Regions from separate parts of the Pseudomonas serboccidentalis genome, predicted to be linked through region 3. Evidence: predicted binding sites of a transcription regulator. Region 3 holds the regulator's gene; each other region holds the start of a gene.
The links. The regulator FliA, encoded in region 3, starts transcription of late flagellar genes. The targets are predictions, from matches to a motif close to CTAAAGTTTNNNNNNNNNNNGCCGNTAA.
Positions count from the first base shown of each region.

Region 1 (10,160 bases), 2.9 Mb from region 3:
CAGCATGACCACCGCGCCGAACACGATCCCGACCCGCCCGGACATCCGCGCATCGAGCAGTTGCCCGGCCCCATAGTGCTGGCCGATGCGCATGGTGATTGCATACGACATACCGGCGGGCACCATGAACGCCACCGAAACGATCTGTAGGGCAATCTGGTGTGCGCCCAGCTGTGTGCTGCCCATGGTGCCCATGCACAGCGCGGCGAAGGCGAACAAACCGACTTCTACTGCGTAGGTGCCGCCAATCGGCAGACCGAGGCGCCACAGTTCTTTGAGGTATTGGCGGTTCGGCCGCGACAGGCCGGCGCGCAACGGGTAAGCGTCGTAGGCCGGGTGCCGGCGGATGTGCCACGCGAGGGCCAGCGCCATGCAGTTGGCGACAATCGCCGTGACCAGCCCAATGCCCGTCAGCCCCAGTTTCGGCAGGCCGAACATGCCGGTGATCAGCGCGTAATTGAGCAGGAAGTTGGCCACGGTGCCGCCGAGGCTGATTACCATCACCGGGGTCGCCCGGCCAATCGCACTGGTAAAGCCGCGCAGGGCCATGAAGCTCAGGTAGCCAGGCAGGGCGAAGGGCAGGGCAATCAGGAATTGCCCGGCGGCGTTGACGTTGGTTTCGGTCTGGCCGAACAGCAGCAACACCGGTTTCAGATTCCACAACAGCAGCCCGGCGCCCAGCGCCATCAGCCACGCCAGCCACAAACCGGCCTGAGTCAGGCGCGCCGCGCCGATGATGTCGCCAGCGCCCTGACGGATCGCCACCAGAGTGCCGACTGCCGCGATCACGCCGATGCAGAAGATCGACACAAACGAATAACTCGCCGCCCCCAGCCCGCCGCCGGCCAGGGCTTCGGGACTCAGGCGCGCCATCATCAGGGTGTCGGTCAGCACCATCAACATGTGCGCCAACTGTGAAGCAATCAACGGCCCCGCCAGCCGCAGGATGGCCCAGAGTTCGGTACGCACAGGATGCTGCATGGACATCACCACTCATTGAAAGAGGGAGCAAGGAACCGTCGATTCTCGGCGCTTAAACGCTTTCGCACAAAGGGATAAAAAGGATGGGTGGCATGATTAAAACTCATCCAGAACAGATTCTGCTAAGTTGTCCGCAACCCGCTATAGGAGCTTTGCGAATGTCTCGTCGTCTTCCTCCCTTGTATGCCCTGCGCGCATTCGAAGCGGCGGCGCGGCACAGCTCGTTCACCCGCGCTGCCGAGGAGTTGTCGATCACCCAGAGTGCGGTGAGTCGGCACATTCGTACGCTTGAAGAGCATTTCGCCTGCAAGCTGTTCCACCGCAGCGGCCGCAACCTGCAGCTCACCGAGTCGGCGCGGATGCTGTTGCCGGGGATTCGCGACGGCTTTGCTGCCCTTGAACGCGCCTGCAACACCTTGCGCGCCGAGGACGACATCCTGCGCATGAAAGCGCCGTCGACCCTGACCATGCGCTGGTTGCTGGCGCGGCTCAGTCGCTTTCGTCATCTGCAACCGGGTAACGAAGTGCAACTGACCAGCGCGTGGATGGACGTGGATTCTGTGGACTTCAACAACGAGCCCTTCGATTGCGCGGTGCTGCTCAGTGATGGGCACTTCCCGCCAGACTGGGAAGCCAGCCTGCTGTTTCCCGAAGAGCTGATTCCCGTCGGTGCGCCGAACCTGCTGAATGATCAACCCTGGGATGTGGCCCGGCTGGCCTCCACCGAGTTGCTGCACCCGACCCCGGACCGGCGTGACTGGCGCAGTTGGCTGGAACACATGGGGCTGTCCGATCAGGTCTCGCTCAAGGGCGGGCAGGTGTTCGATACCCTGGAACTGGGGATGATCGCGGCGGCGCGGGGTTACGGTGTGTCGATGGGCGATCTGCTGATGGTGGCCGAAGATGTGGCGCAAGGGCGCTTGAGTCTGCCATGGCCGACTGCCGTCGCCAGCGGACTGAATTACTACCTGGTGTGGCCGAAAACCCGTCCGGGAGGTGAACGTTTGCGCCGCCTCAGCGACTTCCTGCAAGGCGAAGTGCGCGCGATGACGCTGCCGGTGGTCAAGCGCTTGAGCTGAAACGTTCGAGTCGCCACAATGATGGCCTTGAGCCATAACCCCGTCAATTACTCAAGTATTCGGTTTTACCGCCGAAAATGAGCATGTGGGACCGTCGTGCCGGTCTCCACGATTTCACCCCCCCATTATTAGAATTTTCCGAGCAGGCGCTGCGATCAAGGAGGATCCAGTGGCTCGGCCAGGAGCTGTCCATGTCTCAACCTCGTGCCCGGATCGCCTCGCAGCTGGGCTTTGCCCTTGCTGTGATACTGGCGATTGTCATCAGTGGCAGTACGGTGTTCGCCCTGCGTTCGCTGGATACCGCCAATCTCGCCACCCGTGAAGAGCACCTCGCCAGTGAAGCGCGGCTGCTGGCCGACCAGTTGAGCACCTTCCACGGCACGCTGCGCGAGAGCACCCAGCGTCTGAGCGGGTTGTTCGAGAAGCGCTTCAGCGCGGGCCTGAGCATTCATCCGGATCAGCCGGTGTCTGTGGCAGGTACCCAGACCCCGGGCCTGCACCTGGGCAGCGAAGTCCTGAACAACAACTTCAAGGAAGTCGACGAGTTCAAGCAGATGACGGCCGGCGTCGCCACGCTGTTCGTACGCAGCGGCGAAGATTTCGTGCGGGTCAGCACCTCGCTGACCAAACAGGACGGTACGCGTGCCATCGGCACCTTGCTCGATCATGCGCACCCGGCCTATGCGAAGTTGATGGCGGGACAGAGCTATGTCGGTCGCGCCTTGCTGTTCGATCGTTCCTACATGACCCAATACACCCCGGTGCGCGACAGCAGCGGCAAGGTGATTGCGGTGTTGTTCGTCGGTTTCGACTACACCGACGCGCAGAACGCCCAGTTCGACAACCTCAAGCGCTTCCGCATCGGTCAGACCGGTTCTCTGGCGCTGCTCGATGAGCAGAACAAATGGCTGGTGGCACCAGCGGGTGTACAGGCGTTGGAACAGGCGGTTACGGTGATCGGCGGCCTGGCCAAAACCCCAGGCAAAGGCCAGTTCTGGAGCGACAAGAACGAAGATTTCTACAGCGTTTCGGTGCCATTCGACGGTGGCCCTTGGGCGGTAGTGGCAAGCATGCCTAAAGCCGAGATTCGCGCGGTGACCTGGAGCGTCGGCACGCAACTGGCGATCGGCAGTCTGCTGGCGATGCTGCTGGCCGTGGGTTCGGTGGTGTGGTTGCTGCGCAGCAAACTGGCGCCCCTGAGTGATCTGGTGCGCCAGGCCGAAGCCCTGGGCGCCGGTGATCTGAGCGTGCGTCTGAACGTGTCGAGCAACGACGAAATCGGTCAGCTGTCCCGCGCGTTCAACCAGATGAGCCAAGCGCTGTCGACCATGGTCGAGCACATCCGCCGCGCCTCCGAAGAGGTCAACCGCCGGGCGCAGGCGCTGTCCGGTTTGTCCGGTGGCGCGTACGAAGGCATGGAGCAGCAGTCCGGGGAAATCACCAGCATGGCCGGCGCAGTGGAAGAGTTCAGCGCCACCTCGCTGAATATCGCCGATAACATGGGCAACACCCAGCGTCTGGCCCAGGAAAATGCCCAGCAGACCCAGATTGGCCGCACCTCGATGGAAGAGGCTTCTTCCTCGCTGGAGCAAATTGCTGGCGCACTGAACACCACGGCTACCGTGATCAATACCCTGGGTCAGCGCTCGCAGGAAATCGGCGGCATCGTCAGCGTGATCACTTCGATTGCCGAACAGACCAACCTGCTGGCACTCAATGCAGCCATCGAAGCGGCGCGGGCCGGTGAGCAGGGTCGTGGCTTTGCGGTGGTGGCTGACGAAGTGCGCAACCTCGCTTCGCGCACCCGTCAGGCGACTGACGAAATCTCCGGGATGATCCACAGCATCCAGCAGGAAACCGGCAATGCCATCAGCACCATGGAGCAGGGCAACGTGCTGATGCAGGAAGGCCTGTCGCGCAACGCCAACGTTGCTTCGGCGCTGGCACGGATCGACGAACAGAGCCGTTCGGCAGGGCAGCAGTTTGCGGCGATTACCACGGCGACGCAGGAGCAGAGCAGCACCGCGACGTTGCTCAGCAGCAATCTGCAGAGCATTGCGCTGGCCAACAGTGAGCAGCGCGAAGTGGTTTCCAACCTGGCGGTCACCGCCAAGGAACTGGAGAAGCTGGCGGCCGATCTGCGCTCCGAGGTTGATCGGTTTCGCTGATGCGGCGTGCCGGTTACTGGTACGCGGAGAGGTCTTCGCTGGAGTCGACCTCTCCCCATTCTCCTGAATAGGCAACGGCCTCGATCGCTACCCGGTCGGCGTCGATGACACGCTGCAGGGTATTGGTCATGTGCATCTTGTCGCACTGGCTTGAGGTTAATTCGCCGCGTAGCCGCACGACTTCTGCCCAACCTGCGGGCGTGAAGCGCAGCAACCCCATGTACTGGCCCTCGACTTCCTCCACCGATTGCGGTTTGTTGCCGATTTCGGCCAGCGTGTCGTCGCTATTGAGCCGGAACGTTTCGGCATCCAGCAGTGGGTCGCCAAAACGTTGGGTCCACAACTCCAGCCAGTTGGGGTCGTAGGTGACGGCCAACGACGCTTGGCTGGTCATCAACGACCTGACGGCGTCCGGGCTGTAAAAAATATCCGAATAACTGACGATGCACGGCTGGCCCTCAAGCCAGACTTCGGCGCAGGCCAGTGACGACACCATGTTGGTGTCTGCCCAACGAGGGTTATGAAATTCGGTCAGGCCCCGGTCGGCCAACAATTCGCGTTTGTAGCCGGTTACCACCGCAATTTCACTGATGCCTGCTGCACGCAGCGATTGCAGTTGCCATTCGAGCAAGGGTTTGCCGCGCAATTCGACCAGACACTTTGGGCGTTCATCGGTGAGGCTTTTCATGCGGCTGCCACGTCCGGCAGCCAGAATAATGGCTTTCACGAAACGTCTGTCCCTTGAGTTGTTTGAGTGGAATCGGTTTCGCCGAACAACTGGCGTATACGCTGAACATCATGGGCCGCGAAATTCGTCTCGCGTTCCGGGTGCCACATCCAGCCTTCCCAAGGCATAGAACGATGCCGGATCGCTTCGATTTCGCCGTCTTCGCTGCGCGCCAGGACTTCAAAGTCCTGCGGGCAACTGGCGAGAGACTGGTGGTGGTAGCTGTTCACCTCGGCGACGATCTGGCCGGACAAGCGATGCCGGGTGCGCACGTGCCCGCTGACCGCTTTCAGTTCGCTACCTGCCCAATGCCCCAGCATCTGCATGCCGCGGCAGATGCCCAGTACTGGCAGATTGCGGGAGCGTGCGTGATCGAGCAGGCGCGTCTCCGTGTGATCGCGGGCCAGGCACTGGCCGATGTCGTTGCCACCGGACAACAGCAATGCCTGAGGCGATATTGCGGCCAGCCAGCGATCGAGGCTGGCATCGACCAATCCGTTGGGCACCGGCAAGGGGATGAACCCCGCCGCCAGCAGAAAGCCGATCAGGCGCTGATCCAGGGCGTCGCGGCTTTCGCCGCGCTCCGGATGCAGGTCCACTCGCTGGCTGACAGCGACTCGCCTCATGTCATCATCTCCACCCTGCGGCCCGGGCAATCCAGATGCAGGATATCCGCCGTCGACCAGCGCCGGTAAAGCACTTCTCCAGCGCCAATGACGGCCGGCAGGCCGAGTTCACCGGCCCGAATCGCCATGTGCGAATTGGCTCCGCCCCATGCGGTAATCAGCCCGGCAATCGGGTAAGCAAACAACCAGTCGAAGCCTGGATCCGCGTTGGGTATGCAGACAATCGCCCCGGCCAGTTTTTCCCGGTCATCGCATTGCACCACGGGTGCCGTCACACGTTTTTGCGTGATGAAGTTGGGCGCCGTTTCCGGCCACTCGAAGCTCCAGACGTCTTCCGGGCAGGTGATCACGGGCGGCAGGGAAACCTTCAGCGTTTCAGCGTAGCGCGCCTTGCCTTGTTCGATACTGCGCAGCAGCACGTCTTTTGGATCGGCGGCGGCAACGTGCAATTCCTGGAAGGCGCTGATATCACAATAGGCCAGCTCTTCGCGGTCGATGCCGTACTCGGCGCCGACTTGCGCGATCAGCGCCAGGGCATCCGAGAGGTTGCGAGTGAAATGAAACTTGGCCAGCTCGCGCAACTCGATACCGTTTTGCAGAAAGTCCAGCAGCCCCACCGGATCCGGTTGCAGGCCATGGGCTTCGAGCAGTTTCACGATCTCGCGCATCTGCGGCAGCGTCAGCGAAAACGGTTGCAGTGGCTCGGGGGCCGCTGGCCGCTGGTCCCAGTCGAAATAGAGTTCCGGTGCTTCGTCATAGCGTGGCGACAGAATGTCGTAGGTGCCCGGACGCAGGTGCCCGTAGCGTGCCAGGAAGGTTGTCTTGTCGAGCGTCGCGCGATCACGGGCCAACTGACCGCTGACGGTTGAGACACCGGCCATGAACGCGTCGTAGTCGGCCTGCGAGAACACACCCACGCTGACCAGTGACCTGAGCATCTGCACCGCAACGAAACCCGCCCGGGCCAGGCCGGCGAAGGGTAGGGTGCCGTAGCGTTTTGCATCTTCCAGCAGCCAGTAGATGCGTTCCAGCGGATCGGCGTTGGATGTCAGCAGCTCTTCGCGGCGGGCATTGAGCACGTCGAGTTTGTTGGCGTCGCTGCGCCACAAACCATCCTTGGGATGCACGATGCGGTTGGTCAGTTTGCGCAGACTGGAGCTGATGGCCTCCAGTTCGTGTCCGGAGAAGCCAGCACTGGCCAGGCGCTCCAGTTGTTGCGAAAGGTCTAGGGTGTAGCAAGAGAAAACGATCTCGAACTCCACCTTGTCATGCAGGGTCGGCTCCGCCAGCAAGCGATCGATGTAGTAGTCGACCAGCCGTCCGGCCAGTCCCTCATCAAGGTCAGCCGGAATGAAGGAGTTGAACGACAGGCGCACATCGATATACGGCAAACCGAAAAAATGCGGCATCAGCGGGAAGCTGCGCAAGTTGCGGTAGCCATAGTTGTGGCGTTGGTAAGCCCAGATGGAGTCGGTCACCAGATCGCGATACAGCGACAGCGCCAGTGGTTTGGGGCGAATACCGATGATCTCTGCCGGGTTCCAGTCGGGCATCACGCCGTAGACTGTGCGCTGGCCGATCAGGAAAGGATGCGGGCGCATGCCGCGCGCGACTTTGCGCTCGATACTTTGCAGGCGGGCAGCCTGCGCGGCTTCGGACTCTGCCGGTGCAGGCAGAATCAACGGTCGAGCCTGCAACAGCCACAAGGTCTCTCCTTCGGCTTCGCGCGTCACCGCGAACTCGCAGTCGACGGGGTTACCGCCGAACAGTTCCAGCAGATCCTCAAGCAAAGCAATGATCGGTGAGAGGGCCGCAGGCGGTGAAGCGGGGCTGTGCGCCGCCTGCTGCCAGAGCCGTCCACCCATGCCGCCGGTGACCGATGCGGTGTCGTCACCTTCCGACCAGTTCACCACACGGTACGGCGCGCAGGTATTCGGGTCGTGGGAAAACGCCACGCCGGAACGAATCACGTTGCCGAGCATGGGCTGAATCAGCACCTCATCGCTCAGGTGCGCCTCGCCATAACTGGCGATGACCTGTTCAACCGCCGACTCTAGCCCTGCTTCCTCGATATTCGGCACCGAGAGAAAGGCGCCGGCGAAGGAAGCCTGGGCGCTGTCTTCGCGGCCACAGCTGGAGCGCACGATCCAGGAGGGGGCAGGCAGCCGGCCCCGGATATCCTGAATGCAGGCGCGCCGATCCGCGTGCCACTGCTCCACGGTGAACGCGAGCAGCGGCGCAATGCGCGCAGACACGAGCCGCCCTTGCAGGCGCGACAAGGTGCCGGCCTTGGTAGAGAAATGCAGGGCCATCAGGCGTTATCTCAGCTGAGCGACCCAGATATTCGTCGAGTACGGGATCTGGATCGACGGCGTCTGCAGGCTTTGCAGGTAATCATCGATGGCGCTGATGACTTCGTGAAATTTCGCGCCCGCCTGGCGCTCCAGCGTGGCGTGGGAGCGCCAGGCTTCCAGGCACTCTGCGATGGATTGCTCGTGGATGACCCGCGCATCCAGGTGTACGACCGGGCCGAACAGCTGACTGGCATCGATCACGGCCGTCTGATCTTCACGACGGGTGCCGTAGCCATAGCCGGCGACGCGCTCTTTTATGATGGTTTCGATGCGCGCCTGAATCGGATCTTCCAGATTGCGGTGGTTCCACATGCAGGCAAACCAGCCACGGGGCTTGAGAATGCGCGCGGTTTCCTTGAGCGCCTGCTGACGGTCGCAGACATTGAAGGAGCTGCCGAACGTGACCATGTCGAATGTCTGCGCGGCCTGCCCGGTCACTTCGCCGGTGCCTTCGTGCCATTTGACATTGGCCAGCTCGGCGGTGCGTTTGATGCCGTTGGCGCGCATCGCATCGTTGGGTTCTACCGCAGTGACATCCAGGCCACGGGCGGCCAGCATCAGCGTCAAGTGTGCAACACCCGCGCCGACGTCGCAGAACTTGTCGCCTTGCTCGGCGCCAGCGATCGAGAGCATGGCGTCAATGGCGGCATCGGCGTAGTCAGGGCGCTTCAAATAGGCATCGGCCAGGGTGGTGTAGTCCCATTCGGTTTTCATACTCAGTTCCTTCTATAAATTTTATTGATCAAATCTTCTGCCAGACTTTGCCTGGAGCGCTGAGGGTCGAACTCTACAAGCCAGTCTGCCGCTTGCGGTTCATCAACGGTCAGATCAAGCCCGGCAACGTTGTGCAGTTCCCCGGCATCGAATCGTCGGTAGATTCCCTTCGGGTCTCGGCGACGCAACTCCTCGACCGGGACCTTCAAATAAACTTCGAAATAGCCGGGCAGGTGGGCGCGGTTCCAGGCATGGACTTCGTGAAACAGCGATATCGTTGCGATCACCACGGTCTGGCCTTGCGCGGCGATCATTCGGCACAAGTGGGCATATTGCAGCGCCAGCGCCAGTCGTCCTTCACGGCCATGGTTTTGTGAGTTGGCGGCGGCTGCGCCGAATACCTCGCGCAACTCATCACCATCGAGCATGACCACCGATTGTCCTGCAGTGCGGAGTCGGGTGACGAATTCACGGGCCAGCGTTGACTTGCCCGCTCCTGAAAGGCCCGTAATCCAGATTACCTGTCCACCAGCTTCACATTTCATAGCGTTCTGACTTGTGTTCGAATCGAGTGTATCGGCAGGCTGTTTTCTCGCATGAGGTCAGGCGTGCTTTATTTTAATGTTTGTCCCGTTCGTTAATGTCCCCGAAAGAGTCAATCGACAGCGGGCAGTACTTCGACTCGTGCCGATATTCAATCAAGTCGTGGAACACTTCCTGAGGCAGGGGCAAGTCGCTGTATTGTGCCTGGTAGAACTTGTTGTATATGTAGTAACTGTCTTCTCGTGCCAGCAGGCTGAACCCGGATGCCATGTCTTTGAGTTCATTGCTGCTTCTGGCAATTGGCAACAGGGTGTCCATTTGCTTTAGCCAGGCGTCGACCGTGAGATTGCTCTCTTCGGTAAAGGGCACGTAATAAATCGGCAGCTTGCAGGTGTTGAGCATGAACGACACACCACCGGTGGATGCGTCGGTGATGACCGTGTCGCATTGTGTGTAGAAAACCGTGCTGCTGGTTCCTGCCTTGTCGATGGTTATCCAGTCATAGGCAGACAGTTCTTCGCACAACGCTTTCACGGTCGGATGGGAAAGTTCGGCCATGTACGGACGCAAGATGAAGGTTGCGTGGGGAATTTGCGATTTGACTGCATTGATGACGGTCTGCAGGTTTTCATACAGTGTTGCCCCGTTCGGGCAGATACCCAGTTGGGTCGGCAGAAGCCCTACGACATAGTCGTCCGAAGTTTTTTTCGATGGCGGTGATGATTCGAAGATACCGGGAATCTTGACGGGCAGCGTAGCCACGGGACTGGTGTTGCGCATGTCCGAACGCAAGGCCAGTCCATCGATCAACATTGTTTTCAGGGCCTTTCTGTCGCGACGGTATGCCTGCAGTCCGGCGGTAATCAAATCAAAGCCCGACCTGGATGAAGAGATGATTGCATCCCAGTAAGAGGTCAGCTCAGCGTAGTAATACTTGTCTTTGGCCGGCATCCCGACATTGCCGTGAC
Region 1 covers NZ_CP101655.1:1,258,191-1,268,350, reverse strand. Annotated here, with positions in the region: gene NN484_RS05845 (NorM family multidrug efflux MATE transporter) at 1-981, opposite strand, end outside; gene NN484_RS05840 (LysR substrate-binding domain-containing protein) at 1,140-2,060, shown strand; gene NN484_RS05835 (methyl-accepting chemotaxis protein) at 2,252-4,228, shown strand; gene NN484_RS05830 (phosphocholine cytidylyltransferase family protein) at 4,242-4,955, opposite strand; gene NN484_RS05825 (gamma-glutamyl-gamma-aminobutyrate hydrolase family protein) at 4,952-5,581, opposite strand; gene NN484_RS05820 (PEP-utilizing enzyme) at 5,578-7,893, opposite strand; gene NN484_RS05815 (class I SAM-dependent methyltransferase) at 7,900-8,649, opposite strand; gene NN484_RS05810 (adenylyl-sulfate kinase) at 8,652-9,194, opposite strand; gene NN484_RS05805 (hypothetical protein) at 9,268-10,160, opposite strand, start outside.
Region 1: a site for FliA is predicted at 2,111-2,138, ahead of NN484_RS05835 (methyl-accepting chemotaxis protein). Genes of this name have one in related genera too.

Region 2 (10,160 bases), 1.8 Mb from region 3:
CCTCGCCCAGCGGGGAATTGGTCCTGCTGGACGATCAGGACCGTTCGCGCTGGGATGCCGGGCTGATTGCCGAAGGCTGTGCGCTGGTGGAACGTGCGCTGACCACCCGGCGCTTCGGGCCGTATTGCCTGCAAGCGGCGATTGCAGCGGTGCACGCCGAGGCGCCTTCAGCGGCTGAAACGGATTGGGAGCAGATCGTCGGGCTGTATGACGTGCTGTTGCGCGCGGTGCCGTCGCCGGTGATCGAATTGAATCGTGCGGTGGCGGTGGCCAAGCGTGATGGGGCGTTGGCCGGGTTGAATTTGATTGAAGGGATTCTGGGGCGGGGCGAGTTGCAGGATTACCACTTGGCGCATTCGGCACGGGCGGAGTTTTGTCGGCAGTTGGGCCGGGTGGAGCAGGCGCGGGCGGCGTATCGGCGCGCGTTGGAGTTGACGCGGCAGGAGCCGGAGCGGCGGTTTATCGAGGGGCGGCTGAGCGAACTGGATTGATCCGCGAGCTTCATTGGCAGTGCCGGCCTCAAATCATCAGGGTTGCTGCCGGTGATCGAAGCGGCTTGAAGATCAAAAGATCGCAGCCTTCGGCAACTCCTACAGAAGAATGCATTCCTATGTAGGAGTTGCCGAAGGCTGCGATCTTTTGATCTATTCCAGCATCTTGCTCAATAGCCAGCTCCCCGCTGGCCCCGGTGGATAAATCCGCGACCACAACGCATCGACATACACCGGCCGCGGCCAGCCGCGCACCGTCAATTCCACCAGCGAGCCATTACCGAAGCGCCCCACCAGCCAGCGCGGCAGCGCCGCCCAGCCGAAGCCCATTTCCGCCATTTCCATCAGCATCAGGTAACTCGGCGCCGACCACACCCGACCTTTCGCCCGACTGTCGTAGGGATTGACGATGGTCGCCAGCCGCAACTCCCGATGCTGTTCCAGCACTTGCTGATCGACACGTTCGATATGGGTCAGCACATGATCACGTTTGACGAACAGCGCAAGGTCAGTGCGCTCGGCAACCGTTGACGTCACCAGATCCGGCGGATAGCTGTCGCGCATCTCGGCGAACGCCAGGTGCGCGCGGCCACGCTGAACGAGTTCGATCAGGTCGTCGCACTCGGCGATCAGGCATTCCAGTTCCAGGTCCGGATAACGCTGTTCGAAGTCGACCAGTGCCGCTTCGAAACGCGCCGATTGGTAGGTGTCGGAAATCGCCACGGTCAGCTTCGGCTCGACGCCTTGCGTCAGTTGTCGGGCGGTCATTTCCAGACGGCTGGTGGCCGCCAGAATCGCCTCGGCCCGTTGCAGCATCACGTGGCCGGCCGGGGTCAGGGTCGGTTTGCGGCTGCTGCGGTCGAACAGGATCAGGTCCAGATCAATCTCCAGACTCGCGACGGCGGCACTGATGGTCGACTGACTGCGCCCCAGTTTGCGCGCCGCTGCCGAGAACGAACCCTGAGTGGCGGCTTGAACAAACGCCAACAGCACTTCCTGCGAGGCCATGAACTATCGCCTTGATCGATGGTTATTGGTTATGAAGTATCGGTGTGAGGATGGATCATGGCAACATCTTCACTCAAGGAGTCAGGCCATGACGGCTAACAAGTCCATCACTGAACGTATCTTCCAGGCCATTGGTTTCGAGTTTCTGGCGATTCTTATCTGCACGCCGTTGCTGGCGTGGATCATGAACAAGCCGCTGCTCGACATGGGCGCGGTGACCGTGCTGATCGCCGTGTTGGCACTGGCGTGGAACGTGGTGTTCAACGGTTTCTTCGACCGGACGCTCAAGCGCCTGAACGTCGGGCACAACGCCTGGACGCGGGTGGTCCATGCGCTGCTGTTTGAAGGCGGCTTGATCGTGATGGGCGTGCCGCTGATTGCCTGGTGGCTGTCGGTCAGCCTGTGGCAGGCGTTTTTGCTCGATATCGGCGTGCTGCTGTTCTTCCTGCCGTACACCTACGTGTATCACTGGGGCTATGACGTGGTGCGTGCGCGGTTCATGCAGCGCAGCGCCTGTCAGGGTTAACCCAATCCCACTGTAGGAGCTGCCGAAGGCTGCGATCTTTTGACTTTGATTTTTTAAAAACAAGATCAAAAGATCGCAGCCTGCGGCAGCTCCTACAGGGACGGTGTTTGAAGTTAGAGAAACATCCCGCCCGACGCCTCGACCCGCTGCCCGTTGATCCACTGTGCCCCCGGCGCCAGCAACATCGACAGCGCACCACCAATGTCATCCGGCTGCCCGACACGGCCCAGGGCGGTGTTGCTGGCGACCATCGCGTTCAACGCCGCGTTGTCGCGCACGGCGCCGCCACCAAAGTCGGTCTCGATGGCCCCCGGCGCCAGAATGTTCACGCCGATCTGCCGCGCGCCCAGCTCCTTGGCCTGATAGCGAGTCAGCACTTCCATCGCCCCTTTCATCGCTGCATAGGCGGCATACCCCGGCAGGCTGAAGCGGGTCAGGCCACTGGAGATGTTGATGATGCGCCCGCCATCGTTGATCAGCGGCAGCAGTTGCTGAGTCAGGAAGAACGGCCCTTTGAGCTGGATGTTCATCAGCAGGTCGAACTGCTCTGGTGTGGTTTCGGCGAATGCCGCGTGCACACCGATCCCGGCGTTGTTGATCAGAAAGTCGAAGCGCGGACGCTCCAGTTGCTGCAGCGCTTGCTCAACCCGCGCAGCGAAATCAGCGAAGCTGTCGCTGCGGCCCACGTCCAGTTGCAGCATCACGGCTTTGGCGCCGCGTTGTTCCAGTTCAGCCACCAGGGCTTGAGCTTCATCGGCGTGGCTGTTGTAGGTGCCGATGATGTCCACACCTTCGGCGGCGAGGTGCAGGGCGGCGTTCTTGCCCAGGCCACGGCTGGCGCCGGTGATCAATGCGATTTTGCGGCTCATGTGAAGTCCTCGATTGCGGTGAGTGGTGATGAGCAAAGTTTATTTATCCGCCAGGGGGTGATAAACAGACTGAAACCGGAATCACTGGTCGATTAAGCCGAACAATCAAGGGGTGTCCTCATGAACAAACTGGAACTGCTGCGCACCTTCGTCCGGGTCAGCGAACTGTCGAGTTTCACCCTCGCCGGCGAGAGTCTGGGGCTGCCGCGCTCGACGGTGTCCGAGCATGTGCAGTCGCTGGAAACCCTGCTCGGCACGCGCCTGCTGCAACGCACCACGCGCAAGGTGCAGGCGACGCAGGACGGCCTGGTGCTGTACGAACGCAGCAAGGATCTGCTGTCGCACATGGACGAGATCGAGGGCCTGTTTCGTCAGGATCCGGCCTCGCTGACCGGACGGATTCGCGTCGACATGCCGAACATTCTGTCGCGCCGCCTGATCATGCCGCTGCTGCCTGAGTTCATGGCGTGTCACCCGAATCTGGAGCTGGAGATCAGCTGCACCGACCGCCGCGTCGATTTGCTCAGCGAGGGCTTCGATTGCGTGGTGCGCATTGGCGCGCAGCCGGATCAGTCAGTGGTAGCACGGCATTTGGGCGATTTCCCGATGATCAATTGCGCCAGCCCGGCGTACCTTGAACGCTACGGTGTGCCGCAGACGCTGGAGGATCTGGCGCAGCATAGGCTGGTGCATTACGTCGGTGTGCTGGGCTCGCGCTCGGAAGGGTTTGTGTATGAACAGGACGGTCAGGTGCGGCGTCTGCCAATGGCTGGCAGCGTTACGGTCAACAGCACTGACGCTTACGAGTCGGCCTGCCTGGGCGGCTTCGGCCTGGTTCAGGTGCCGCGTACCGGCATGCAGCCGCATCTGGACACCGGCGAACTGGTGACCGTACTGCCGCAGTTCACGGCGCCGGCGATGGGGATTTCAATCCTGTATGCGCGGCAACGGCACTTGCCGCTGCGGGTGCGGGTGTTCATGGATTGGTTGGGCGAGGTCATCCGTTCGACGCTCTGACCAACACCACTTCCCCCTGTAGGAGCTGCGGCACGCTGCGATCTTTTGATCTTGTTTCTATAGAAGCAAAATCAAAAGATCGCAGCGTGCCGCAGCTCCCACAGGGGATTTGTGGGGTTAGAAGATCTGGGTGAACAGCCAATAGAGGCTGCCCGATAGCAGAATCGCCGCCGGCAATGTCAGCACCCACGCCATCAGCAGATTGCGGATGGTCTTCATCTGCAAGCCGCCGCCATTGGCGACCATGGTTCCGGCCACGCCCGATGACAACACGTGGGTGGTCGACACCGGCAAACCGAACATGTCCGCCGCGCCGATGGTCAGCATCGCCACGGTTTCCGCCGAGGCGCCCTGGGCGTAGGTCAGGTGGGTCTTGCCGATCTTCTCGCCGACCGTCACCACAATCCGTTTCCAGCCGACCATGGTCCCCAGTCCCAGGGCGATGGCCACGGCGATCTTCACCCACAGCGGAATGAACCGCGTGGCGTTGTCGATCTGCTGCTTGAACAATTGCAGCTTGTTGTGGGTGTCGGCGTCGAAGTTGCCGACCTTGTTCTTGTCCATCAGGCGAATTGATTCGCTGGCCAGGTACATGTCGTTACGCACGTTGCCCATGGCTTCAGCCGGGACTTTCGACAGCGAGCCATAGCCTTTCACCTCTTCGCCAATATGCCCGGTGAGGGCGGCGAGGGCGGGGATCAGTTGCGGGGTGGCTTCCTTGTTGCGCACGTAATCGGAGAGCACCGGACGTGGATCGGCGGGGGCCGGCAGCGGGGTATTTTTCACCAGTGCTTGCTGAGTGACTTCGGCGACAGCGGCAAACTGCAACGCCTGATCGGCCGGCATGGTGCGGTTCAACGCATAAGCCATTGGCAGGGTGCCGACCAGAATCAGCATGATCAGGCCCATGCCTTTCTGCCCGTCGTTGGAGCCGTGAGCGAAGGACACGCCGGTGCAGGTGATAATCAGCAAACCACGGATCCACCACGGTGGCGGGGTGTTGCCTTGCGGTGCTTTGTACAGCGCACGGTTTTTCACGAACGCACGCAACGCCAGCAGTAACAGCGCCGCGCAGCCGAAACCCACCAGTGGCGACAGCAGCAAGGCGTAACCGATCTTGGTCGCTTGCGCCCAGTCCACGCCGCTGGTGCCGTCGCGCCCGTGCATCAAGGCATTGGCCACGCCGACGCCGATGATCGAGCCGATCAGGGTGTGCGACGAGGAGGCCGGCAGGCCCAGCCACCAGGTGCCGAGGTTCCACAGGATCGCTGCGATCAGCAGAGCGAAGATCATCGCGAACCCGGCGGACGAACCGACCTGCAGAATCAGCTCCACCGGCAGCAGGGCGATGATGCCGAACGCTACAGCGCCGCTGGACAGCAGCACCCCGAGGAAGTTGAAGAAACCCGACCAGACCACCGCCACATTCGGCGGCAGCGAGTGGGTGTAGATCACCGTCGCGACCGCGTTGGCGGTGTCGTGGAAACCGTTGACGAACTCAAAGCCCAGCGCAATCAGGAGCGCCACGCCGAGTAGCAGGAACGGGGTCCAGGTGGTGACGGTGGTGCCCAGCTCGTGCATGTCGTGCATCAGGCTGTAGGCCGTGAACAGCATCCCCATTGCCAGCACGGCAAAAAACACCACGTAAGTGAAGGGGCCGGGTTTTTTATCAAGTGCAGGCCGACCGCCGTGGACGGACGTGGGGCGGGCGGCGGTCAGGGAGGGAGTAGCCATGAGCGGACAGTCCTGAGCGAGGGAAGGAGTGTCGGCCATGATCGTTGCTAAATATTACAGAGAGACTGCGGCAGGTCAGTGTTTGGCGGATTAGTCTGACCATTGATCAGAAGGGAAATGAACAACCCCTGTAGGAGTGAGCCTGCTCGCGATGACGTTGGCACATTCAAAACAGAGGTGTCTGACACACCGCTATCGCGAGCAGGCTCACTCCTACAAGGGATCTGTGGTGGGGCACAGTAATTATTGGGGTTAGTAATCCCCGCGTTTACGAAACGCCCAGCGCCCGGCAATCACGGTAAACGTCGCCACCAACGCGACCAATATCCAGAACCCCTCCGGATCCGTTGCCAGCGGCACGCCGCCGACGTTCATGCCGAAGAAACCGGCAATGATGTTGATCGGCAGCGCCAGCACCGTGACCACGGTCAGGGTGAACAGCGTGCGGTTGCTCTGTTCGTTGAGGTTGGCGGCGATCTCTTCCTGGAGCAGTTTGATCCGTTCGCCGAGGGCGGTGAGGTCGTTGATGATCAGCGCGAACTCCTCGGTGGACTTGCGCAGCTCCTTGACGTCCTCCTTCTGCAGCCACGGCGGCGGACGGTTGAGCAGGCGCAGCAGCGAACCCGGTTCCAGCGCCAACAGCCGTTGCAGGCGCACCAGCACGCGGCGGTTGGCGCCGAGTTCGGCGCGGTTGGTCGACAGGCGCGAGGAGAGCAATTCGTCCTCGACCTGATCGACGCTCATGCTGGTCTTGCGCACGATCTGCGTCAGCACTTCGCCCTGATCGCGCAGCAGGTGCACGAGCAGTTCCGACGGCGAGCGAAAGCATTCGCCGGCCTTCACCGACGAGCGCAGCTTGTCCACCGAGTGCAGCGGTTGCAGGCGTGCGCTGACGATCAGTTTGCTGCGCACGCAAACCCACAGCGTCGAGACATCCGAAGAGACCATGCTGCTGAGGTTGAACACCACATCATTGACCACCGCCAGCAACGCTGAGTCAACGTGTTCGATGCGCGTCGAGCGCGAACCTTCGTGCAGCGCTTCGAAAAATTCTTCGGGCAATTGCAGATGGCTTTTCATCCAGCGCTCGCACGCGGCGTGGGCCAGGTTCAGGTGCAGCCAGAGGAATTCATCACTGTCGCTGTCGTCTTGCAGGCAGCGCAGGGCGGTCGCCGAATCGACTTCGCGGCCACGTTCACCCGGGCGGAAACGGAAGCCGTAAAGCAAACCGAACAAATCAGGATCGCGATGACTGATATCGAGGCTGTGGTTCATGGAGGCTCGCTGCGAGGAGGAGGGCGTCGGTCGCGGAATGGCAGGTTCACTGAGCCGCATCATCGCAACCGAATGTGACACTGGCGTGACGATAAAGTGACGCCAGATCAATGTCTTACCGGCGGTCGGAATTTCTTCAAGAAGCGCTCTGGCACGCCGATCACGCTTAGGTTACGTTGCGCGCGCTTGGCCATGAGCCAAGGCGCGCCGACACGGATGTCCGGCAAAATCCCACGCCTTATCGGGCGTGCCTCATCCCTGTCCTGAGTATCTTGCGATGCTGCAAAAATCCCTGAGAGCGCAAATTCTCGCCCTGCTGAGCGGCAGCCTGCTGGCGACACTGTTGATCGCGCTGGCCTGCTTTCATTTCCTGTCCAACGGCGTGCAGAACTACAGCCAGTTGATCGCCGGCCCGTTGCACACCTCACAACTGATCGACGAGGCCAACCTGCAATTCAAGGTGCAGGTGCAGGAATGGAAAAACGTCCTGCTGCGCGGCAAGCAACCGGCGGATCTGGCCAAATACTGGAGCCAGTTCGAAGATCGCCAGCGCGATGTACAAAATATTCTCGGTGAACTGGCCAGCCAGAAAGGCATCGAGCCGGCACTCAAAACCCGCATCGAACGCCTGCGTGAAGAACACCGCCTGCTCGGCGCCGCGTACCAGAAAGGTCGCGATGCCTACGTGGCGGCCGGTGCCGATCCAACCGCTGGCGATGCCGCCGTCAAAGGCGTGGACCGCGCCGCCAGCGACCAGATGAGCGAGCTGGTGGCCGAGCTGCGCAAGCAAGGCAGCGAGCAGTCGGCGCAGATCAGCGCCAGTGCCGACAGCACCGTGTTGCTGGGGATTCTGGTGATGCTCGGCTCGGGTCTGTTGATCGGTCTGTTGAGCCTGTGGCTGGTCAACCGCAACCTGATCGAACCGATCCGCAAGCTGATCGATTACGTCACCCAATTGAGTCGCGGGCGCCTCGCTGAACGTGTCGCCAACGACCGTCAGGACGAGTTGGGCAACCTGGCGGCGGCCGCCAATACCCTGCGTGATTTCCTCGCTGAGACGTTCACCCACCTGCAACGCAGCGCCAGTGATCTGGACAGCGCCAGCGGCGAGCTGAACGCGATTGCCACGACCATGGCCGGCGGCACCAACGAGCAGTTCAACCGCACCGATCAGGTGGCGACGGCGATGAACGAAATGTCCGCCACCGCCCAGGAAGTCGCCCGTCATGCGGCGGACGCGGCGCGCGCGGCCGACGATGCCGACCAGTCCGCTCAACAGGGCGAAAAGGTCATGCAGAGCACCATCCATTCCATCACCCAGATGCGCAGCGAAATCGCTAACACCGCCACGGTGATCCGCCGTCTGGAAGCGGACAGCGGCCGGATCGGCAAGGTGCTGGAAGTGATTCGCGGCATCGCCGAACAGACCAACCTGCTGGCACTCAACGCGGCGATTGAAGCGGCGCGGGCCGGTGAGGCCGGGCGTGGTTTTGCCGTGGTGGCCGATGAAGTGCGCAACCTGGCGCAACGCACGGCGGAGTCGATCATCGAGATCAACCAGATCATTCAGAGCGTGCAGACCGGCGCAGTCGATGCGGCCCAAGCCATCGATAGCGGCCAGTCGCGCAGCGATGAAAGCGTCGAGCAAGTGACCCAGGCCGGCGCCATGCTCGAGCGCATCACCCACGCGGTGGAAGCGATTCGCGACATGAACCGCCAGATCGCCACCGCCGCCGAAGAGCAGACCTCGGTGGCCGAAGACATCTCGCGCAACCTCACCGAGATCACCTCGATCGCCAGCACCAACCTCAACAGCGTGCAGCGCACCGAAAGCGCCAGCCAGAACCTGCATGGCCTGTCCGGGCAACTCAATGAAGTCACCGCGCGCCTGAGCGCCTGATCGAGCCTGGGTGTACCGATTCGGCTACCGAGTCGGTACACCGTCGATCTCTAATCAGTGCGCGTGCCGCCGTAGGGCGGGCATGAAAAAGCCGCACGATCTTTCAATCGTGCGGCTTTTGATGAGCGGTGTATCAAGTGTCTTGCTTGTTGCTCAGCACCTTGCCGGTGGTGGCGTCAAAGTCCACGTCGAACTCTTTGCCATCGGCGGTTTTCAGCTCGACTTCGTACTCGTAACCGTTGAAGTGGTTGTCCAGGTCGGTGTCGGTGATGGTCGCACCCGGGTGCAGTTTCAGCGCCTCGGCGTTCATCGACTCCAGCGACTTGATCTTGCCTTCCTTCACCAGTTGCGGGATCTGGTCGACGCGGACGTCAGCCTGGGCCAGGCCAGCGGTCAGGGTCAGGGCAGCGGCGGTAAACAGGGCAGTCAAAGTTTTCATCGGTTCGATCCTTGGTTTGCTTAAGTGCGTGTTCTGTTGAAGTGGGTTCAGATTAACCACCGCAACTTAATTCACCCTTAAAAGCCCTGAATGCCAAGCGGGCAAGCCGCACCCTGCACAGAACCTGTGGGAGCGTGGCTTGCCCGCGATGAAGGCGCCTCGGTTATCGATCAGAAACCGTTGTTCTTCAACACCTCATCAACACTGGCTGCCGCCGGACGCTTGTAGAACTTCAACAGTTCGCTGGCGCGGTTGGTGAAGATGCCGTCGACGCCGGATGCCATGACTTTCTCGAAGTCCACCGGCTCATCGACGGTATACACGTGCACCAGCATGCCCTGATCGTGGGTGTACTGGTTCATCCACGGTTGCACCAGATCCGAATAGCTCTGATCGCCGCCCTGGGTCAGCTTGGCCGAAGGGCCGGTGCCGATGGCGCCCTGAGCCTTGGCGAAATCCACCCACTGCTTGAATTCAGCTTCGGATTTCGGTTCCTGCTTGCCGTAGAAAGCGTTCTTGTCCTTCTCGCCGGATTCGGCAAAGGTCACTGTCGATTTCGGCTCGATGCTGCCTTCACCGACCCACAGCAAGAGGATCTTCGGCACTTGTGGCATTTCCTTTTGCAGCAGTTCGAGGCTGTTTTTCTCGAAGGTCTGCAGGATCACCTTGCCTTTGCCCTGGCCGACGCCCAGCTCGCTTTTCGCCAGTTTCGAACCGGCCGGGCTCAACCAGCCGCGGTCCTGCAGCTTCTCTTTGAGGTCATGCTCGATCCCGGGGAACAGTTGTGGCTCCTTGGTTTCGATGTACAGGCCCGGCTTGTGTTTCGGGTTGGCCTGGGCGATGTCGATGATTTCGTCCAGGGTCAGGATTTTCAGCCCGGCGTAGGACGGGCGCGCGCGAT
Region 2 covers NZ_CP101655.1:5,932,441-5,942,600, forward strand. Annotated here, with positions in the region: gene NN484_RS26965 (RNA polymerase sigma factor) at 1-491, shown strand, start outside; gene NN484_RS26970 (LysR family transcriptional regulator) at 645-1,499, opposite strand; gene NN484_RS26975 (multidrug/biocide efflux PACE transporter) at 1,588-2,025, shown strand; gene NN484_RS26980 (SDR family NAD(P)-dependent oxidoreductase) at 2,139-2,894, opposite strand; gene NN484_RS26985 (LysR family transcriptional regulator) at 3,015-3,911, shown strand; gene NN484_RS26990 (inorganic phosphate transporter) at 4,029-5,645, opposite strand; gene NN484_RS26995 (transporter) at 5,898-6,920, opposite strand; gene NN484_RS27000 (methyl-accepting chemotaxis protein) at 7,198-8,820, shown strand; gene NN484_RS27005 (PepSY domain-containing protein) at 8,954-9,259, opposite strand; gene NN484_RS27010 (glycerophosphodiester phosphodiesterase) at 9,430-10,160, opposite strand, start outside.
Region 2: a site for FliA is predicted at 7,056-7,083, ahead of NN484_RS27000 (methyl-accepting chemotaxis protein). Genes of this name have one in related genera too.

Region 3 (10,160 bases):
GTCCAGCGCATCCAGGGTTACCCGGGCGCCTTCGTGGGTCAGCGAGGAGAACATCAACACCGGGGTCGGACAGCGCTGCATGATGTGCCGCACCGCCGTGATGCCATCCATCATCGGCATCTCGTAGTCCATGGTGATCACGTCCGGCTTGAGGGCCAGGGCCTGATCGATCGCCTCTTTACCGTTGGTGGCCGTGCCGACCACCTGGATGCTCGGATCCGCTGAAAGAATTTCCGAGACGCGGCGGCGGAAAAACCCCGAATCGTCCACCACCAGGACTTTGACTGCCATAAACACTCCATTAGGCGCAGCGGGACGTCGTCGCCCCGCTGCCCCGGATTCAAATACGCCGTGCGGCGTAACGCTTGAGCATGCTTGGAACATCGAGGATCAGAGCGATGCGGCCGTCACCGGTGATGGTGGCGCCGGACATGCCCGGAGTGCCCTGCAGCATTTTGCCCAATGGCTTGATGACCACTTCTTCCTGACCGACCAGTTGATCGACGACGAAGCCGATCCGCTGGGTGCCCACCGAAAGGATCACCACATGGCCTTCGCGCTGCTCTTCGTGAGCGGCGGAGCTGACCAGCCAGCGCTTGAGGTAGAACAATGGCAGCGCCTTGTCCCGCACGATCACCACTTCCTGGCCGTCCACCACGTTGGTGGTCGACAGGTCGAGGTGGAAGATTTCGTTGACGTTGACCAACGGGAACGCAAACGCCTGGTTGCCGAGCATCACCATCAGGGTCGGCATGATCGCAAGCGTCAGCGGCACCTTGATGACGATCTTCGAGCCCTGGCCCTTGGTCGAGTAGATGTTGATCGAACCGTTGAGCTGGGAAATCTTGGTCTTCACCACGTCCATGCCGACACCGCGACCGGACACGTCGGAGATCTCGGTCTTGGTCGAGAAACCCGGGGCGAAGATCAGGTTGTAGCACTCGGTATCGCTCAGGCGATCGGCCGCGTCCTTGTCCATCACGCCGCGTTTTACCGCGATCGAACGCAGGACGTTCGGGTCCATGCCCTTGCCGTCGTCGGAGATCGACAACAGGATGTGATCGCCTTCCTGCTCGGCCGCCAGCACCACACGACCGCCACGGGCCTTGCCCGAGGCTTCGCGTTCTTCCGGCGACTCGATGCCGTGGTCGACAGCGTTACGCACCAAGTGGACCAGCGGGTCGGCCAGGGCCTCGACAAGGTTTTTGTCGAGGTCGGTTTCTTCACCCACCAGTTCCAGGTTGATCTCTTTCTTGAGCTGACGCGCGAGGTCGCGAACCAGACGCGGGAAGCGCCCGAAGACCTTCTTGATTGGCTGCATCCGGGTCTTCATCACCGCGGTCTGCAAGTCAGCCGTGACCACGTCGAGATTCGACACGGCCTTGGACATGGCTTCATCGCCGCTGTTAAGACCCAGGCGCACCAGACGGTTACGCACCAGTACCAGCTCGCCGACCATGTTCATGATTTCGTCGAGACGTGCGGTGTCGACCCGCACAGTGGTCTCGGCTTCGCTGGCCGGTTTTTCCGGCGGCGGTGCCGCGGCGGCACGGGCCGGGGCCGGTGCAGCCGCTGGCTTCGGTGTTTCGGCCTTTGGCTCAGGCTTGGGCGCAGCTTTCGGCGCAGCCGCCGGAGCGGCTGCAGCCTTGGCGGCAGGCGCGGCCACGGTCGAAGCGGTGCCGGCAGTCGCGGCGCCAACGTCGGTGAACTTGCCTTTGCCGTGCAGTTCGTCGAGCAGCGATTCGAACTCGTGATCGCTGATCAGGTCGCTGCCGGCAGCCACGGCCGCCGGAGCGGCAGGTGCAGCCGGGGCCGAGGCGATCGCCGACTCCAGCGCTTCAACGGCAAAGTTGCCCTTGCCGTGCAACTGATCGAGCAGCGCTTCAAATTCGTCGTCGGTGATGTCCGAGCTGTCGCCCGCCGCCGGTGCCGCAGGCGCGGCCGCTGTCGGTGCAACGGCGTCCGCCGCGAACTGGCCTTTGCCGTGCAACTGATCGAGCAACGACTCAAATTCGGCGTCGGTGATTTCATCGCCGGCAGCTGCTTCGGCAGCCGGCGCAGGTGCAGCAGCGGTCGGGGCTTCGGCTTCGGCCTTGGCGGCGTTCAGCGAATCCAGCAACTGTTCAAATTCGTTATCGGTGATGTCGCCCGAATCGCCGGAATCGCCTTCGACGACCAGCTCTTCGATCATCTCGGCCACCGGAGAAGCCGGGGCTTCGTCGGCCGATTGTGGCTCGGCCAGACGCGCCAGCGCGGCCAGCAGTTCCGGGGTGGCTGCCGTGATCGGTGCACGCTCACGGACTTCGCTGAACATGCTGTTCACTGCGTCCAGTGCTTCGAGCACCACGTCCATCAGTTCTGCATCAACGCGACGCTCACCCTTGCGCAGGATGTCGAACACGTTTTCGGCGATGTGACAGCACTCCACCAGCTCGTTGAGCTGAAGGAAGCCGGCGCCCCCTTTTACAGTATGGAAACCGCGAAAAATTGCGTTGAGCAGATCAGCATCATCCGGACGGCTTTCCAGCTCGACCAGTTGTTCGGACAGTTGCTCAAGAATCTCGCCGGCCTCAACCAGGAAATCCTGAAGGATCTCTTCATCGGCGCCGAAGCTCATTAATGGGGTGCTCCTACAGGTCTAAAAACCTAAAACTCAAAATCCAAGGCTGGATAGCAAATCGTCCACATCGTCCTGACCGGACACAACGTCTTCTCGTTTATCGGCATGAATCTGCGGACCTTCACCCTGCGAGAGATGTTTTTGTGGATCTTTTTCTGCAAGCATCGCGGCGCGGTCATGTTCGATGCCCGCAAAGCGGTCCACCTGACTGGCCATGAGCACGAGTTTGAGCAAATTGCTTTCGACTTCGGTGACCAGTTGGGTCACGCGCTTGATCACCTGACCGGTCAGGTCCTGGTAGTCCTGAGCCAGCAGGATGTCGTTCAGGTTGCTCGACACCGCACGGTTGTCCGTGCTGCTGCGCGAAAGAAAGCCGTCGACCCGGCGCGCCAGTTCGCGGAACTCTTCAGCCCCGACCTCGCGACGCATGAAGCGGCCCCAATCGGTGCTCAGGGCCTGGGCTTCTTCAGCCAGGCCATTGACCACCGGGGTGGCGCTTTCCACCAGATCCATGGTGCGGTTGGCCGCGGCTTCGGTCAGCTTGACCACATAGCCCAGGCGTTCGGTGGCGTCGGTGATTTGCGACACTTCCTCGGCCTGCGGCATGTGCGGATCGATCTGGAAGTTGACGATCGCACTGTGCAGTTCGCGTGTGAGCTTGCCTACTTCCTGATACAGGCCGCGGTCACGGGTCTGATTGAGCTCATGGATCAGTTGCACCGCGTCGCCGAACCTGCCTTTTTCAAGGCTCTCGACCAGTTCGACCGCGTGTTTTTTCAGGGTCGATTCGAAATCGCCCTGTGAAGATTCGTTATGCTCCATAGCTCCCCCGCGCGTTCATCAGCCGATGCGTTCGAAAATCTTCTCGATTTTTTCTTTCAGCGCCTGAGCCGTGAAAGGTTTGACCACGTAGCCGTTCACGCCGGCCTGAGCGGCCTCGATGATCTGCTCGCGCTTGGCTTCTGCCGTCACCATCAGCACCGGCAGGTGCTTGAGTTTTTCATCGGCACGCACGTGGCGCAGCAGGTCGATACCGGTCATGCCCGGCATGTTCCAGTCCGTTACCAGAAAGTCGATGCTTCCGCTGTTGAGCACCGGAATGGCAGTGGTGCCATCGTCGGCCTCGACGGTGTTGGTGAACCCCAGATCACGCAGCAGGTTCTTGATGATCCGCCGCATCGTTGAGAAGTCATCAACGATGAGGATTTTCATGTTCTTGTCCAATTCGACCTCCAAGCAGTCTTAAACGCGCCCAGCACCTGGACGCGCCATTTCAATCAATCCGGCAAAGCACTCGATGACTGTCTGGAGCACAACAGAGCAAGACCGGTGCCGTTCATCACCGCACCAGCCTCGTTCGCAGTGTCCCCACACTGCCTTCAGCGCGCTCGCCACTCCCCCAAACGCCCCCGCAAGCGGGCCGCGCACTGGCTGTGTAACTGGCTGACCCGCGATTCACTGACGCCAAGGACTTCACCGATCTCCTTGAGGTTCAGCTCTTCGTCGTAGTACAGCGCCAACACCAGTCGCTCACGCTCCGGCAAATTGGCAATCGCGTCCGCCAGCGCGGCCTGGAAGCGTTCATCCTCCAGATCGCGTGACGGCTCAAGATGAGCACTGGCGCCATCCTCGTGCAGCCCTTCGTGTTCGCCGTCCTGCAACAGGTCGTCGAAACTGAACAGCCGGCTGCCCAGCGTGTCATTCAAAATCCCGTAGTAATCGTCGAGACTCAATTGGAGTTCGGCCGCAACCTCGTGATCTTTAGCATCACGGCCGGTTTTAGCTTCAATTGAGCGAATTGCGTCGCTGACCATACGGGTGTTGCGGTGAACCGAGCGTGGCGCCCAATCCCCTTTGCGCACTTCATCGAGCATCGCGCCGCGGATTCGAATGCCCGCGTACGTTTCGAAACTGGCGCCTTTGCTGGCGTCATATTTGGTCGAGACTTCAAGCAGGCCGATCATTCCGGCCTGAATCAGATCTTCGACCTGCACACTCGCCGGCAAGCGCGCCAGCAGGTGATAGGCAATGCGCTTGACCAGTGGCGCGTAACGCTCGATCAACTCGTACTGCGCGTCACGTGCCGACTTCTTGTAGTAATTCATACCGCTCGCGGTCATAACACAGGCCCTGCTGTTTGCTGCACGAGGCGCTCGACGAAAAACTCAAGATGACCGCGTGGGTTGGCAGGCAGCGGCCAGGTATCGACCTTCTGCGCGATCGCCTTGAACGCCAGCGCGCACTTGGAACGCGGAAAGGCTTCATAGACCGCTCGCTGTTTCTGCACTGCCTTGCGCACGCTTTCGTCGTACGGCACCGCGCCGACGTATTGTAAGGCGACGTCGAGGAAACGATCCGTGACCTTGGTCAACTTGGCGAACAGGTTGCGCCCTTCCTGCGGGCTCTGCGCCATGTTGGCGAGGACGCGGAAGCGGTTCATGCCGTAGTCGCGGTTGAGCAGTTTGATCAGCGCGTAGGCGTCGGTGATGGAGGTCGGCTCGTCGCAGACCACCAGCAGCACTTCCTGCGCGGCGCGCACAAAACTGACTACCGAGTCACCAATACCCGCAGCGGTATCGATCACCAGCACATCGAGGTTGTCGCCGATGTCGCTGAAGGCCTGAATCAGCCCGGCATGTTGCGCCGGACTCAAGTGAACCATGCTCTGGGTGCCGGAAGCGGCCGGCACGATGCGGATCCCGCCGGGACCCTGCAACAGCACGTCGCGCAGTTCGCAGCGGCCTTCAATCACGTCGGCCAACGTACGTTTGGGGGTCAGCCCCAGCAGAACGTCGACGTTCGCCAGCCCCAGGTCGGCGTCCAGCAGCATGACCCGACGGCCAAGCTCTGCCAGCGCCAGAGACAAGTTCACTGACACGTTAGTCTTGCCGACGCCACCTTTGCCGCCGGTCACCGCGATCACCTGTACGGGATGCATGCTGCCCATGTTATTTCTTTACCTTGTCTTGCATAGACGGAGGCCACATTACTGGCTGCGCGTTCTCAACCGGAACAATGCATGGCAGACCATCGATGTAGGTACAAAAACTGTTCATTACCTCAGCCAACCTGCTTGGTCGGGCTGTGATAGATATCAGCGAACATGTCAGCCATGGCTTCTTCGCTGGGTTCTTCCTGCATTTGCACGCTGACGGCGCGGCTGACCAGTTGATGACGGCGCGGCAGATGCAGATCATCCGGAATCCGTGGGCCATCGGTCAGGTACGCGACCGGCAATTCATGACTGATCGCCAGGCTCAACACTTCGCCAAGGCTGGCCGTTTCATCCAGTTTAGTCAGGATGCAGCCGGCAAGCCCGCAACGCTTGTAACTGTGATAAGCGGCGGTTAGAACCTGTTTCTGGCTGGTGGTTGCCAACACCAGATAATTTTTTGAACGGATGCCACGACCGGCCAGGCTTTCGAGCTGCATGCGCAGTGCCGGATCGCTGGCCTGCAGGCCGGCGGTATCGATCAGCACCACGCGTTTGCGCAGCAGCGGGTCCAGCGCCTGAACCAGCGATTGGCCCGGGTCAACGTGCGTCACCGGCACATTGAGAATCCGGCCCAGGGTCTTGAGTTGTTCCTGCGCGCCGATGCGGAAACTGTCCATGCTGACCAGCGCGACATTCTGCGCGCCGTACTTGAGCACGTAGCGCGCGGCGAGTTTGGCCAGGGTGGTGGTCTTGCCCATGCCGGCCGGGCCGACCATGGCAATCACCCCACCCTCTTCCAGCGGCTCGACTTCCGGTACGGCAATCATCCGCGCCAGGTGCGCGAGCAGCATGCGCCAGGCCTGACGGGGCTCTTCGATGTCGGTGATCATCGCCAGCAGGTCACGCGACAACGGGCCGGACAGACCGATCCGTTGCAGACGGCGATACAGGTTGGCTTGCGCCGGACGGCTGCCCTGCAACTGATTCCAGGCCAGGGTGCCGAGCTGCACTTCCATCAGCTCGCGCAGGCTGTTGAGTTCGAAACGCATCGAATCCAGCGCACGCGGATCGACGCCGCCGGACGCCTGTGCAGGTGCCGGGGCCGGACGCGCTGGCGCAGCGTAAGTCGGTTCGCTCAACGGCTCGGCCGCGGTCAGCGGCAGGCCGGCCGTCAACGGCAGCCCGGTGAACAACTGGCGATTGGTGTTGCCGTCGGCTTCGCCACGCAGGCTCAGCTCGGCCTGGGCGGTGACGATGCGCGACTGGGTCTTGCGCAGCTCGTCTTCGAGTTCCATGTTCGGCACCCGTGGCGCCAGCGCCGACAATTTGTAATCCAGCGCCGCCGTCAGCTCGACGCCGCCGGCAATGCGGCGGTTGCCGATGATGGCGGCATCAGCGCCCAGCTCATCACGAACCAGCTTCATGGCCTGACGCATATCGGCGGCGAAAAAACGCTTAACTTGCATAAACCACTACCTCAGCCGTTGGGCCCTACTGTCGCAACGATGGTCACTTGCTTGTTGTCCGGAATTTCCTGGTAGGCCAGCACATGCAGCCCTGGGACTGCGAGGCGGCCGAAACGCGAGAGCATCGCGCGTATCGGGCCTGCTACCAACAGGATCACCGGTTGACCTTGCATCTCCTGGCGCTGCGCCGCTTCGATGAGCGAACGCTGCAGCTTCTCGGCCATGCTTGGCTCCAGCAGAACGCCCTCTTCCGAGCCTTGTCCTGCCTTCTGCAGACTATTGAGCAATATTTGTTCCAACCTTGGTTCCAGGGTGATCACAGGCAGCTCGGAGTCAGTGCCTACAATGCTTTGGACGATGGCACGGGATACGCCGACGCGCACCGCAGCCACCAAGGCGGCGGTATCTTGACTCTTGGCGGCGTTGTTGGCGATAGCCTCGGCAATGCTGCGGATGTCGCGCACCGGTACGTGTTCGGCCAGCAGCGCCTGCAGCACTTTGAGCAACTGCGACAGCGAAACCACGCCCGGCACCAGCTCTTCAGCCAGTTTCGGCGAGCTTTTGGCCAGCAATTGCATGAGTTGCTGCACTTCTTCGTGGCCGATCAGCTCGCTGGAGTGCTTGTACAGAATCTGGTTCAAGTGGGTCGCGACCACGGTGCTGGCATCGACCACGGTGTAACCAAGCGACTGGGCCTGGGCGCGCTGGCTGACTTCGATCCACACCGCCTCCAGACCGAAAGCCGGATCTTTGGCGGTAATGCCGTTGAGCGTGCCATAGACCTGCCCCGGGTTGATCGCCAGTTCGCGATCCGGGTAGATCTCGGCTTCGGCCAGAATCACGCCCATCAGGGTCAGGCGATAGGCGCTCGGCGCCAGATCGAGGTTGTCGCGGATGTGCACGGTCGGCATCAGGAAGCCCAGATCCTGCGAGAGCTTCTTGCGCACGCCCTTGATCCGCGCGAGCAGCTGCCCGCCCTGATTGCGATCCACCAGCGGGATCAGGCGATAGCCGACTTCCAGGCCGATCATGTCGATCGGGGTCACATCATCCCAGCCCAGCTCCTTGGTTTCCATGGCGCGGGCCGGCGACGGCAGCAGTTCCTGCTGACGCTGAACCTCTTGCAGTGCCTGAACCTTGGCGACGTTCTGTTTTTTCCAGAACAGGTACGCGCCTCCGGCAGCCAGCGCCGCCATGCTCAGAAACGAGAAGTGCGGCATGCCCGGCACCAGGCCCATGACCGCCATCAAACCAGCGGCCACCGCCAATGCTTTTGGCGAAGCGAACATCTGCCGGTTGATCTGCTTGCCCATGTCTTCCGAACCGGAAGCACGGGTCACCATGATCGCCGCCGCTGTCGATAACAACAGTGATGGCAATTGCGCCACCAAACCGTCACCGATGGTCAGCAAGGCGTACACCTTGCCCGCGTCGGCGAAGGTCATGTTGTGCTGGAAGATACCGACGGCCATACCGCCGATGAGGTTGATGAACAGAATCAGCAGGCCGGCAATGGCATCACCACGCACGAACTTGCTGGCACCGTCCATCGAACCGTAGAACTCGGCTTCCTGAGCGACTTCGGAACGCCGGGCCTTGGCCTGGTTCTGATCGATCAGGCCGGCGTTGAGGTCGGCGTCGATCGCCATTTGTTTGCCGGGCATCGCGTCGAGGGTGAAGCGCGCGCTCACCTCGGAAATCCGCCCGGCACCCTTGGTCACCACGACGAAGTTGATGATCATCAGAATCGCGAAGACCACGATACCGACCACGTAGTTACCGCCGATCACCACCTCACCGAAGGCCTGGATCACCTTACCGGCAGCGGCGTGGCCGTCCTGACCGTGGAGCATCACCACCCGCGTCGACGCCACGTTCAACGCCAGCCGCAGCAGCGTCGCCACCAGCAGGATCGTCGGGAACACCGCAAAATCCAGCGGTCGCAGTGCGTACACGCAGACCAGCAATACGACAATCGACAGGGCGATGTTGAAAGTGAAGAACACGTCCAGCAGGAACGGCGGCACCGGCAACATCATCATCGCCAGCATGACCAGCAGCAACAACGGCACGCCCAGATTGCCTCGACTGAGGTCGGCAACATTCGAGCGAGCAGTGTTGAATAACTGAGAGCGATCCACCGGTTTTCCCCGTTCCTTTAAAGCAAACTTTTGACGCCCAGAGCGGGCTCACGGCGGCTACTGCAAGAAGCCTTCCAACTTTTACGCAGACAAAAAAGATCGCAGCCTGCGGCAGCTCCTACACCGATCCCTGTAGGAGCTGCCGAAGGCTGCGATCTTTTGGTTTTGCGTAATTAAGGAATCGCGGCGTCTTTAAACTTCAGTGTTTAAAAAACACCTCAAGACACGTCTTGCGGGCTACACATCCTTGCGCCATTGCCTACAGCTACGCCAGAATCCGCCGGCTTGTGCGCCATGGGGTCGGGTTCTATTGTGGATCGGTCGCTGACGAATCAGCGATCGGGTCTCGCAGCCCGTCGATCTCTGGACGCACAACACTCGCTTTTTTATGGCGGCTGTACGTGGGAGACCTTTGGGTCTGCCGGTTCTAGAGTCCCGGTCTGCGACCCGCGTATAGCTGCCACCCTCCTTTCGTATCGCAGCGAAATGTGGCGGCTCCGTCGACTCTAGGAGCTTCACCTTGATCAAACCAACGCCAAACCCGCCCGAAACCGACGCCACCTCCCCCTACGAATCCCTCGATTCAAAAAAGCTCCACGATGCCGCCGACCGTGCGCTCGACCATTACCTCTGCCCGCCCGGATCCACTCCACCGCCGCGTAGAACCCGCAGGATGTATGCCGTTACCGCCGACTTCAAAAACGAGGAGCTATTGGCCAACGCCTGCGAAACACTTGCTTCAGCCAGAACCATCGCCGATGACTTCGCCCACCTCATACCCGCATCACAGCGCAGGACGCTGCTGGGTATCGCGCAATTGATCATGCTCGGGGAGCTGGCGGTGAATCGAGTGTTGGATAATCTGGAGTTGCCAGGCTGACACTGGCGCGGTGAAAACCCGCTGAGTTTTTCGTAGTCAATTCTTGCCGCTTTGCGAGCAGGGATCGGGAGTGTTCCGGAGGTTGCCGGTTTGAGTTCGCCCCCCATTCTCGCGGGTT
Region 3 covers NZ_CP101655.1:4,151,807-4,161,966, forward strand. Annotated here, with positions in the region: gene NN484_RS18970 (protein-glutamate methylesterase/protein-glutamine glutaminase) at 1-291, opposite strand, end outside; gene NN484_RS18975 (chemotaxis protein CheA) at 341-2,617, opposite strand; gene NN484_RS18980 (protein phosphatase CheZ) at 2,654-3,442, opposite strand; gene NN484_RS18985 (chemotaxis response regulator CheY) at 3,461-3,832, opposite strand; gene fliA (RNA polymerase sigma factor FliA) at 4,000-4,740, opposite strand; gene fleN (flagellar synthesis regulator FleN) at 4,737-5,567, opposite strand; gene flhF (flagellar biosynthesis GTPase FlhF) at 5,681-7,021, opposite strand; gene flhA (flagellar biosynthesis protein FlhA) at 7,033-9,162, opposite strand; gene NN484_RS19010 (DUF6124 family protein) at 9,683-10,042, shown strand.